2 regions of the Geodermatophilus maliterrae genome follow, and region 2 is predicted to be linked to the other one. Evidence: riboswitches for the same ligand, from Rfam matches in the RefSeq annotation. Region 2 holds a riboswitch; the other holds the start of a gene.
What was found. Region 2 has a riboswitch for cyclic di-AMP ahead of ABQ292_RS05680 (C40 family peptidase). Riboswitches for the same ligand answer to the same signal wherever they lie in the genome.

Region 1 (5,113 bases), on a different contig from region 2:
CCGCTCCTGCAGCTCGTCGGTCGTCGTCACGTCGGAGAGGTCCCCAGCCTGTGACCAGCCGATCCCCACCACCCGACGGCTCAGCGCGATCTCGTCACCCTCGCCGTGCCGACCACTGCGGACCATCCAGAGCGCCATGCATCCCCCATCCCGAGCTGCCTGCGGATGCTCGCACCCGGAGGATCGGGCGCGCGCGGGGGCGTCAGGCGGCGCGGGGGAGCAGGGGTTCGGGGACGGTGATCTCGGTGCCGTCGGGTCGCCAGGTGCGCCATCGTCCGTCGGGTCGTCGCTCGACGCGGAAGCCGTGGTGGACCTGGGTGTGGTGGCGCTCGCACAGCAGCGCGGAGTTCTCCAGGTTGGTCTCGCCGCCGTCGATCCAGTGGATCAGGTGGTGCACCTCGGCCCACCAGGTGGGGGCGTCGCAGCCGGTGAACACGCAGCCGCCGTCGCGCAGCTCGACCGCCCGGCGCAGGTGCCGGTCGGCCAGGCGCTGCTCGCGGCCCAGGTCGAGCGGGGCGCCGTCGGGGCCCATGACGACGCGGGAGACGGTGGCGTCGCAGGCCAGCCAGCGGGCGCGGGCGGCGGAGACGGTGGCGCCGAAGCCCATCCGCCCGGCCCCATGGCCGGTGGCCGGGTCGACCAGGTCGTCGAGGTCGATCACGACGGCGATCTGCGGCTTGTGCCCGCGCAGCGTCGGAAGGCTCCCGGAGGCCAGGGCGGTGTCGGCCCGCTGCACGAGCGCGTCGCCCTGCCGCTGGGCGCGGGTGCGGTCGTCCCCGGCGGGGCGGTCGGCCTGCACGAAGGACTCGACCGCCGCCTGGAACTTCTCCCCACCGGCGGCGTCGAGGTGGAAGCGGCCGCTCAGCGACCCGTCGGCGTGCTTGGCCAGGGTGAACGCCCGGCCCTCGGTGGGGTCGGGTTCGGGGCCGTCGGGGTCGAGGTCGGCCAGGTAGTGCTGCACGACCGCCACCAGGTCGGCGTGCTCGCCCTCGACCGCGACGCCGGTGAACACCGCGTCGATCACGGCCAGGTCCACGCCCTGCGCGGCGGCCGCGGCCAGCCGCTGCGGCGTCACCGCCCGCGCCGCCACCGTCACCTGCTCGGCCGACACCAGGCCGGCGTCGTGCGCCTCGGCCAGCGCGGGCAGGTGTTCCAGCGCGCGTCCGTTGCGCACCAGCCGGGACGCCTCGGCGGCCGAGAGCCGGTAGTGCCCGCGCAGCCACGACGCCGCGCTCTTCAGCCCGTCGCGCTCGGGAGCCTGGGACAGCTCCGCGGCCCGCACCCGCCGGGCCAGCAGGGCATCCACCCGGTTGCGCTCGGCGACCAGCGCGGCGACGTCGTCGAGGCCGTCACCGCCCACTGGACCACCCGAACACATGTACGAATCCTAGCTGATCGGGGTAGGGCGATCAACCTGAAAAGCCAGGTCAGCGGCTCGTAAGGTGCCATCAACGCTACAAAGGCACCACGTGGCAGAGGAGGTCGTGAGGTGTCATCAGCGCTACAAGGGCACCGTCTCCGAGCGGTCACGGCGGTGGCTGGCCGCCGACCACGCCGGCGACCACCGCGGCCGCGGCGTGACCGGACCGGACGGCGTCCGGCACGGGCAGCCCGGCGCGCCAGCCGAACAGCACCCCGGCGGCGAACGCGTCTCCGCACCCGGTCGTGTCGCGCAGCCGTCCCTCCGGCAGCGGCGCGACGGGCACCTCCCCCGTGCCAGCCGCCGTGACCACCCGGGTCGGGCGGGCGCCGGCGTGCACCAGCACCAGCCCGGGTGCCCACGCCGGCAGCTCGCCGTCCAGGTCCAGGGCCGTGGCCTCGGCGGCGTTGCAGCAGAGCAGGTCCGGCCGCAGCCCGGTGAGCAGGTCGACGTACGCGCCGGCACCGTGCTGCTCGATCCGGGTTGCGGCGGCGACGTCCACGCTGACCGGCACCCCGGCGTCGTGCGCCCTGTTCGCCGCGGCCCGCAGCGCGTCGGGGAAGCGCAGCAGGTCGTAGCCGTCGAGGTGGACGACGGCGGCGCCGGCCAGCCACTCCGACCGGACGTCGGCCGGTTCCAGCGCGCCCTCGCCGCGGTCGGTCAGCAGCGTGCGCTCGCCGTCGGGGTGCACCAGCACCGTCGACACCGGCGCCCGCCCGCGGCGCACCACCGCCACCTCGACGCCGCGCCCGGCGAGACCGGCCAGCAGGCCGTCGGCGAGCGGGTCCGCGCCGGCCCAGCCCGCCAGCCGGGACGGCACCCCCAGCCGCGCCAGGTCCGCCGTCACGTTGGCCGGGGCGCCGCCGGCCGCCGTCGTCCGTACGACCCGCTGTTGGCCGCCGACCACCAAGGGGGCCGACAGCTCGAGCATCTGGTCGGCGACCAGCTTGCCCAGCGCCACGACCGGTCCCCGCCCGGCGGGGCGGGGCCACGCCGGGCCGGTGGAGGTCACGGCCAGGGAGTCTCCACCGTGCACGGGATCCCGGGCGTTCCGGCCGGCCGGGCGCCCACGACCACCGGGAGTGGGTGACCGCGCCGTCCTGACGCGACGGCGCCCCGGCCCAACCAGGGCCGGGGCGCCGTCCGTGGAGCGCGTCAGGCGATGCGACGGGCGCCCTGGTACTGCGGCATCGAGTCCACGTCGACCACGGCCACCGGCTTGCCGGCGGTCGAGGCGTGGACCATCTGGCCGTTGCCGATGTACATGCCCACGTGCGAGACCGGGCTGTAGAAGAACACCAGGTCACCCGGCTTGAGGTCGGACTTCGCCACCGGGGTGCCGAACGTCGACTGGGCCTTCGAGGTGCGCGGGATCGAGACGCCGGCCGCCTTGTAGGCGAAGCTGGTCAGCCCCGAGCAGTCGAACCGGTCGGGACCGGTCGCGCCGTACAGGTACATGTCACCGCGCTGGGCGAGCGCGGTGTCGACGGCCGTCTGGGCCGCGCTGCTGGACGCGGCGACCGGCGCAGCCGTCACGGCCCCACCAGCACCGCCACCCACGGCAGCCGAGGCCGGGAGGGGCGAGAGGGCGATGCCGGCTCCGGCGATGGCCGCGACGGCGATGCCGCGGAACGAGCGACGAGCGGTGGACGTGCGGGTAGTCGTCATCGACGACGGTTCTCCTGTTCTCCACGATCGCCTACCGGGTTAGCTGACGGGTTCGGACGGAGGAGTCGCCCGGCGCGACGAGTCGCGCTCCACCCCAGTGCTGCGGTGGGTCCCCGGCCCGGGAGACCGGCTGGGTGCCGGTGTCCGGTTCGGCGCATCCGGCGGGTGTCACACGGGGAGTGACGAAGGACCCTGGCCGGACCGCGACGACGGTAGGTAGGGGTCCCTGAACGCTCAACCGGCCCGGTGGACCGCCACGCCCGACCCCGATCCGCGGATTTGACTCCGGTTCCGGATCCGACACGCCTCGGTGAGCTGCGCGGACACACGAGGTCCTTGACGTGCGTGTCGCCCCTGGCCGGCGCGGACACGCCGGGCCGGACGAGAAAGGACGCGGCGGTGCGTCCGAACGCGGAGTCAGCGGCCCGCCACCCACACGGCATGGGGACGCCGGGGATCCGCAGGGTTGCGGCGCGCGTCGACGGGGCACGAGGAGAGGAATCGACACGAGGAGGCAACCCCATGGGGATGTTGAGGAAGCTCGTCGCTTCGGGCGTCGCCGCCAAGGTGGTGCAGGAGCTCCAGAAGCCGCAGAACCAGGCCAAGATCAAGAAGTTCATCCGCGACTACCAGGCGAAGAACAAGGGGGGCGGCGGCACGGCCGGTCGCTACTGACCGCACCGCGCACCACCCTCGCGACCCTCGTCCCGGTTTCCCGGGACGGGGGTCGCGTCGGGTCTAGGTGGGGTGTTCGTGCCAGGCCGGGTCTCCTGTGTCGCGAGTGCGTCGTGGGAACGACTCGGCATCTGGATGAGGCGGTTCCGAGACCATGGCGTGTCAGGGTCCTTGCGTTCGATCCCGACGCGGTGCTGGCGCAGGTGCGCACGGCAACGACCCGTTGTCCGGGGCCCTCAACCTCAGGGGATGCCATGACCCAGCCCACCTACAGCCCGCCGCTTGCGCAGCCGCCCGCTCCGGCGCCGGCCAAGAAACCCTTCTACAAGAAGGCCTGGTTCCTCGTCCTCGCCGCCCTCGCGGTCATCGCGGTCGTCGCCCCTAAGGGCGGGAGCTCCGGCGACGACTCGGCATCGGGTGGCTCGGTCGCCGCCGGTGAGTCGGTCGCTCAGGACTCGACTGACGCGGTGGCTCAGGAGTCCGCTGACCCGGCCGCCGTCGGCATCGGCCAGTCGGCTGCCGACGGTGACTTCCAGTTCGTCGTCCACGGTGTCGACTGCAGTCAGACCGAGCTGGGCGACCAGTACTTCAACACGACCGCGCAGGGCCAGTTCTGCCTCGTCGACCTGACGATCACCAACATCGGCAGCGAGTCGCAGAGCTTCCTCGGCGACAACGCCACACTGTTCAACGCACAGGGGCAGAAGTTCAGCGCCGACACTGAGGCAGCGTTCTACCTGGAGAACGCCGACTCGCTGTACGAGGAGATCAACCCGGGCAACGCCCTGAACACCAAGGTCGTCTTTGACGTCCCGGCCGGCATGGTCCCCAGCTCGATCGAGCTACACGACTCGATGCTGTCCGGCGGCGTCACCGTCGCTCTGCAGTAATCCGTCCGACCGAAGGGGGCCCCGCCACGCCAGCGGGGCCCCCTTCGTCATCTCCGGTTCGACCCGACCCTTCAAGGCGCTCACTTCGACACCACTGGCGAGCACTCAGTCGTGGCCCTCTCCAGGCACTTTGGGCGAACGCCCTCGCGTCGAGCAGGGCACCGGCGCGCGCCGTGTTCTTGCCGCACCGTTTGCGCTGGTCCGGGGCACCCGCCAGCCTGACGCCGGGCCCGCCGCAGAGTCGCGGCGGACCGACCGAGGAGGCGCCATGAGCAGGGACATCGACGGCAGCCGGATCGACGCCGTACTGGCCGACGCGGTGGAGCGGGGTGCGGTGCCGCACGTCGCCGCCATCGCCGCCGACTGCGACGGCGTGCTCTACGAGGGCGGTGCGGGTGCGCGCGTCGCGGGGGAGCCCGACGGCCCGGTCACCACGAGCACCCAGTTCCGGATCATGTCG
Region 2 (5,113 bases):
GAGCGGCACCCAGTGCGACGTCGTCCCGGTGACCGCCGTCCTCGACCGGCACGGCGAGCCCGCGGTCGGCGTCGACGGCGAGCCGCTGCCGGTGGGCGACCGGTGCACGCCGGAGGCGATCCCGCCGGGCGTGGCCGACACGATGAACCAGATGCTGCGCAAGGACGTCGAGCCGGGCAACCCCGGGCAGACCGGCGCGCGGGCCCACGTCCCCGGGCACCAGATCGCCGGCAAGACCGGCACCTCGCAGGACAACTTCTCGGTGGCCTTCGTCGGCTACACGCCCGAGATCACCGCGAGCGTCATGGTGCTCAACCCCAAGCGCAACGAGGACGTCGGCGGCTTCGGCGGCGGCAAGGGCGCAACGATCTGGCGGAACGCCATGGCGCCGATCCTGCAGGCCCGCGGCAGCGGCGAGTTCCCGCCGGCCGACCCCACCGTGCAGGACGGCAACACCCGCCCGGTGCCCGGCTGCTCCGGCGTGCGGTCCTGCGAGCGCGCGCTGGCCGAGGCGGGGTTCACCTCCCGCACCGTGCGCGTCGACGGCGACGAGGCAGAGGGCACGTTCCTCGGCACCAGCCCGTCGCGGGGTGGCCGCGCCGTGCCGGGTCAGCAGGTGTCGATCCTGGTCAGCAACGGCAGCGACTACGTGGAGCCCGCTCCCGCACCCCCGGCCAGGCCGGTGCCGGTGCCGGACCCCGAGCCCGCGCCGCCGGAGGCACCACCGGCCGAGCCGCCGCCGCCCGCCCCCGAGGCGCCGGCTCCCGAACCGGCACCGGCACCGGCACCCGAGCCGGCACCGGCACCGGAGCCGGCACCAGCACCGGCTCCCGAGCCCCCGCCCTCCCCGGATCCCGGGTTCCCACCGCTCCCGGGTCTGGAGCCCCCGCCCTTCCCGGTCCCGGGGTAGTCCCCCCGCTGCCGCCGGCCCAGCCGCTCGTCGAGCGACTGGGTGAGCAGCCACCCGGCCAGCAGCACCAGGTGCAGCAGGAACATCCACAGGCCGACGGCGACCACCGCGCCGACGGCGACCAGGCCGCCGAACGGTGCCCCGAGGTCCAGGGGCAGCGACAGGAACAGCACGAACCCCTGCAGGAAGCCGGACAGGCAGGCCGCGGTGAACAGCGCCCCGGAGGCCACCGCGCGGCGGCGGTGCCGGCCAGCGGCCACCACGCCGAAGCCCCACGCCAGGGGCACGGTGAGGACGAACAGCACCGAGTAGTAGCCGACGAAGAAGCGGCCGACGGCCGGACCCAGGCCCTCCTCCAGGGCCAGGTCGGCCATGAAGCGGGCCGTCAGCAGCAGCGGGTACAGCAGCACGGGTGTGACGACGACCAGCGGCAGGGTGAGCGCCCGTCCGCGCCAGCCGGTGAGGGTGTCGGTGTCCCGGTGCCGGCTGAAGCGCAGCAGGGCGCGCCGCAGCCCCTCGCCGTAGAACGACAGCGGCACCAGCGCCAGGAGGAAGCCGAGCAGGTCCAGGCGGAGGCCGGCGGCGGCCAGCCGCTCCACCGCCCCGGGCGCGCCCAGCTCGGCCGGCAGCAGCTCGGTCAACCGCCCGACGAGGGCGCGCACCTCGGTGGGTGAGGTCACCAGCGCGGTGAGCCGGACGGCCACCAGCAGCAGCGGCACGACGGCGATGCCGGCGTAGAAGGTCAGCCCCGCGGCGATGAGGGCGAGGTCGCGGCCGCGCAGCAGGCGGCGGGCGCCGCCCAGCAGCGCCCGCGTCTCGGCACCCAGCCGGGCCGCCGTCCACCTCCGTGCCGGGCTCACCGGCTCATGCCACCAGTCCGGGCGGTCCCGCGCCCGCCGAGCGGCCGGGGCGGGAGTCGGCTCAGTCGTCGGGGTTCGTGTCGTCGGTGGTGGGCGCGTCGTTGCCCGGGTTCTCGCCGGTCTCCTGGCAGCTCGCGTCCTGCTCGTTGCTCGCGTTCTCCCCGCTGGCGTCGCAGTTGGTCGGGCCCCGGGAGAAGTCGGTGTTGTCACCGCAGGCGACCACCGAGCCGAGCAGGGCGAGCGCGAGGAGCGGCCGGGCGAGGCGCATCCGCGTGGATGAGGACATGCTCCGACTCGTGCTCGGCACGGGGCACTCCCAAACCGGGTGGACCGAACCGGGAGCCGGCCGGTCGACCGGGTGTGACACGGGAATTCAAATGACTCATTGTCACGAAGCAGTCACAGGCATTACGGTGAGTACGTCCAATGGGGCACTCCGTCACCGACCTGGGTGACACCCCGTGGACGCCGTCGAGCCGGTCCGCCCGTGAGGGAGACCGGGCCGGGGACCCATCGCAGTCCCGGGGTGAAGTGCGCGCGGACACCCGTGCGCGCCGGGCGACTCCACGCCCGAACCCGTCAGCTAACCCGGTAGGCGGCCTGGGAGAAGGAGAGACGCCGAACCGTGGCGCCCCTGAGCACGTCCGTCCCCGGCACGTCCGCCTCCACCCGGTCGCGCCGCCGCGCCGTCCTCGCCCTCGTCGGCACCCTCGGCCTGGGTCTCGGTCTCGGGGCCGTCCCGGCGCCGGCCGTGGCGGAGGAGCCGACGTCGGCCGCCGAGGCCGCCCGGCTCGTCGCCGCCCGCGGGCACGAGCTCGAGGTCGTCACCGAGCAGTTCAACGAGGCCCGCGAGACGCTGACCGCCCAGCAGGCCGCCGCCGAGGCCGCCGCCGCGACGCTCGCCCAGGCACAGGCCGCCGTCGACGCCGCCCGCGACCAGGTCGTCGGGATCGCCCGCTCCGCCTACACCGGCGACAGCATGGGCCCGCTGCAGGCGCTCATGACCAGCCAGGACGCCGACGAGTTCGTCAACCGGGTCACGCTCCTCCAGGGCGTCGCCGGCTACCAGGGCGAGCTGCTCGGCCAGGCCGCCGCGGCCACCGGGACCGCCACCGCCGCCCAGGCCGCCGCCGCCGAAGCCGCCGCCGAGGCCCAGCGCCAGTACGACGACGTCGCCGCCCAGCAGGCCCGCCTCGAGGCGCAGATCGCCGACTACCAGGCCGACTTCTCCCGGCTCACCGCCGAGGAGCAGCGCGCCGCCCTCGAGGCCGCCGCGGCCGCGCACGCCGCCGAGGACACCCGCGCCAGCCGCGACGACGAGCGCGCCGAGAGCTCGACGGCCGGGAGCGCCACCTCGTCGTCCTCCGGCTCCTCGTCCGCCGGGACGTCCAGCGCCCCGGCGGCCGCCCCCGCCGGAGGGGGCAGCGGTGCCGCCGCGACGGCGGTGGCCACGGCCATGGCCCAGCGCGGAAAGCCCTACGTGTGGGCGGCAGCCGGCCCGGGCTCCTACGACTGCTCCGGTCTCACCCAGTACGCCTTCCGCGCCGCCGGCGTCACCCTCCCGCACTCCAGCGCCATGCAGTCGCGCATGGGCCAGGCGGTCTCCCGCGCGGACCTGCAGCCCGGTGACCTGGTCTTCTTCTACAGCCCGGTCAGCCACGTGGGCATCTACATCGGCAACGGCCAGATGGTGCACGCGCCGACCTCGGGCGACGTCGTCAAGGTGGCCAGCGTCGACTCGATGGGCGGCTACGCCGGCGCCCGCCGCGTCGCCTGAGGGAAGGACCCCCTGCCCCCACCGCTCGCGAGCTCGCGGCGGGACCCTGCGGGGTGCACCGTCCTCCCCGCCGGAGCCCCGGCACCGCCCAGGTGCCGGGGCTCCGGCGGGGGTTGACGCCGTCGCGCCGTCCGAGGACAGTGATCTACGAAGAGAGCGGCGCTCTCGAACTGGAGGTCGACGTGACCCGGACGTGGTGGGCCTCGGCGGTGGCGGCGCTCGTGTCGGAGGTCGCCGCTCTCGTGGCGCTCGGCTGGTGGGGGTCCAGCGCGCCCGGTGGAGGCGTCGTCCGGGTGCTCCTCGGAGTCGGGCTGCCGCTGGTCGCGATCGTCCTGTGGGGTCTGTTCGCCGCACCGCGGGCGGTGGTCGGCGTCCCGGTGCTCCGGGTGACGACCACGGTGCTCGTCTTCGGCTCGGCCGCGGCCGCCCTGGTCGCGATGAGTGCGCCCGCGCTGGCCGGACTGGTGGTCGCGACGGCCCTCCTCGGCTTCCTGCCGGCCGGTCCTGCCGCGCCCGTGCCGGGAGGCGACCGGCAGGTCAGACCGGCGTCCGGCTGACCTGCTGCAGCAGGCCCCACACGAACGCCGCGGTGGTGCCCGACGGCAGCCGGACCTCCCAGCGCGTGACCACCTGCGGGTCCGCCTCGACCGCGCCGGGCAGGCTGCTGACGTCGGCGACCACGTGCTCCCACACCCGCAGTCGCCCCTCCGCCGCCGGCGGCACCGGGGAGCCTGGCGCCCGGACGAGGTGCTCGTGCAGCACCGAGCCGCCCGGGCCCGAGACGACCTCCCAGCGCAGGTGCGGCCACAGCGGCAGCGGCCAGTGCCGGACCTCGAGGCCGAGGTCGCCGAAGCGCCGCGCCTCGACCCGCTCGGCCGGCCCGAGGACGGCGGCGCGCAACGCCAGGCCGCGCGGCGCCCGGTGCGCGTGCTGCAGCGCCTGCCACCGCGTGTGGGCAGCGTGCGCCGCGGCACGGTCGGCGCCCAGCCGGGGGAGCGCCTCGGCGACCAGGTCGGGCCGCAGGTCGGCCATCCGGCGGAGCAGCACCAGGCAGAACTCCCGCCGCGCCAGCCCCCGCACGGGCCCGACCCTGCCACGCAGGTCACACGGTCGGCCGGGACGCCCGGCGCGGGCCGGCCGTTGGGCAGGGGAGACCCGACCGTCCCCCTCGGAGGACCCGCTCCCCATGAACTCCCGCACCGTCGCCCTCGCCTTCCGCGCCGTCGCCGTCGCCGAGGCGCTGTCCTGGCTGGGCCTGCTCGCCGGCATGTACGTCAAGTACGTGCCGGAGACCTCCGAGGTGGGCGTCCAGGTGTTCGGGCCGATCCACGGGGCGGTCTTCATCGCCTACGTCGTCGTCGCGCTGGTCGCCGCCCGGGTGCTCGGCTGGTCGCGGTGGACGGCGCTGCTCGCGCTGGCCGCCTCGATCCCACCGCTGGCCACCGTCGTGTTCGAGCGCTGGGCCACGCGCACCGGCCGGTTGGCCGCACCGGCGCGCGCCTGACCTACCGTGCGGGGCATGGCCGAGCCCGTGCTCCCCGCGACCGCCCGCACCCTGCTGGCCCG

Region 1: another riboswitch for cyclic di-AMP. It lies ahead of ABQ292_RS22640 (C40 family peptidase); the one in region 2 lies ahead of ABQ292_RS05680 (C40 family peptidase).

Annotation. Positions count from the first base shown of each region.
Region 1 covers NZ_JBFNXQ010000109.1:3,187-8,299, reverse strand. Annotated here, with positions in the region: gene ABQ292_RS22655 (restriction endonuclease) at 1-138, opposite strand, end outside; gene ABQ292_RS22650 (HNH endonuclease signature motif containing protein) at 203-1,378, opposite strand; gene ABQ292_RS22645 (carbohydrate kinase family protein) at 1,527-2,432, opposite strand; gene ABQ292_RS22640 (C40 family peptidase) at 2,576-3,088, opposite strand; cyclic di-AMP (ydaO/yuaA leader) riboswitch at 3,101-3,235, opposite strand; gene ABQ292_RS22635 (hypothetical protein) at 3,611-3,763, shown strand; gene ABQ292_RS22630 (DUF4352 domain-containing protein) at 4,018-4,653, shown strand; gene ABQ292_RS22625 (serine hydrolase domain-containing protein) at 4,922-5,113, shown strand, end outside.
Region 2 covers NZ_JBFNXQ010000011.1:5,405-10,517, reverse strand. Annotated here, with positions in the region: gene ABQ292_RS05695 (transglycosylase domain-containing protein) at 1-910, shown strand, start outside; partial or broken gene ABQ292_RS05690 (YhjD/YihY/BrkB family envelope integrity protein) at 928-1,770, opposite strand; gene ABQ292_RS05685 (hypothetical protein) at 1,832-2,056, opposite strand; cyclic di-AMP (ydaO/yuaA leader) riboswitch at 2,236-2,382, shown strand; gene ABQ292_RS05680 (C40 family peptidase) at 2,396-3,547, shown strand; gene ABQ292_RS05675 (YrdB family protein) at 3,688-4,104, shown strand; gene ABQ292_RS05670 (hypothetical protein) at 4,085-4,627, opposite strand; gene ABQ292_RS05665 (DUF3817 domain-containing protein) at 4,734-5,051, shown strand; gene ABQ292_RS05660 (serine hydrolase domain-containing protein) at 5,067-5,113, shown strand, end outside.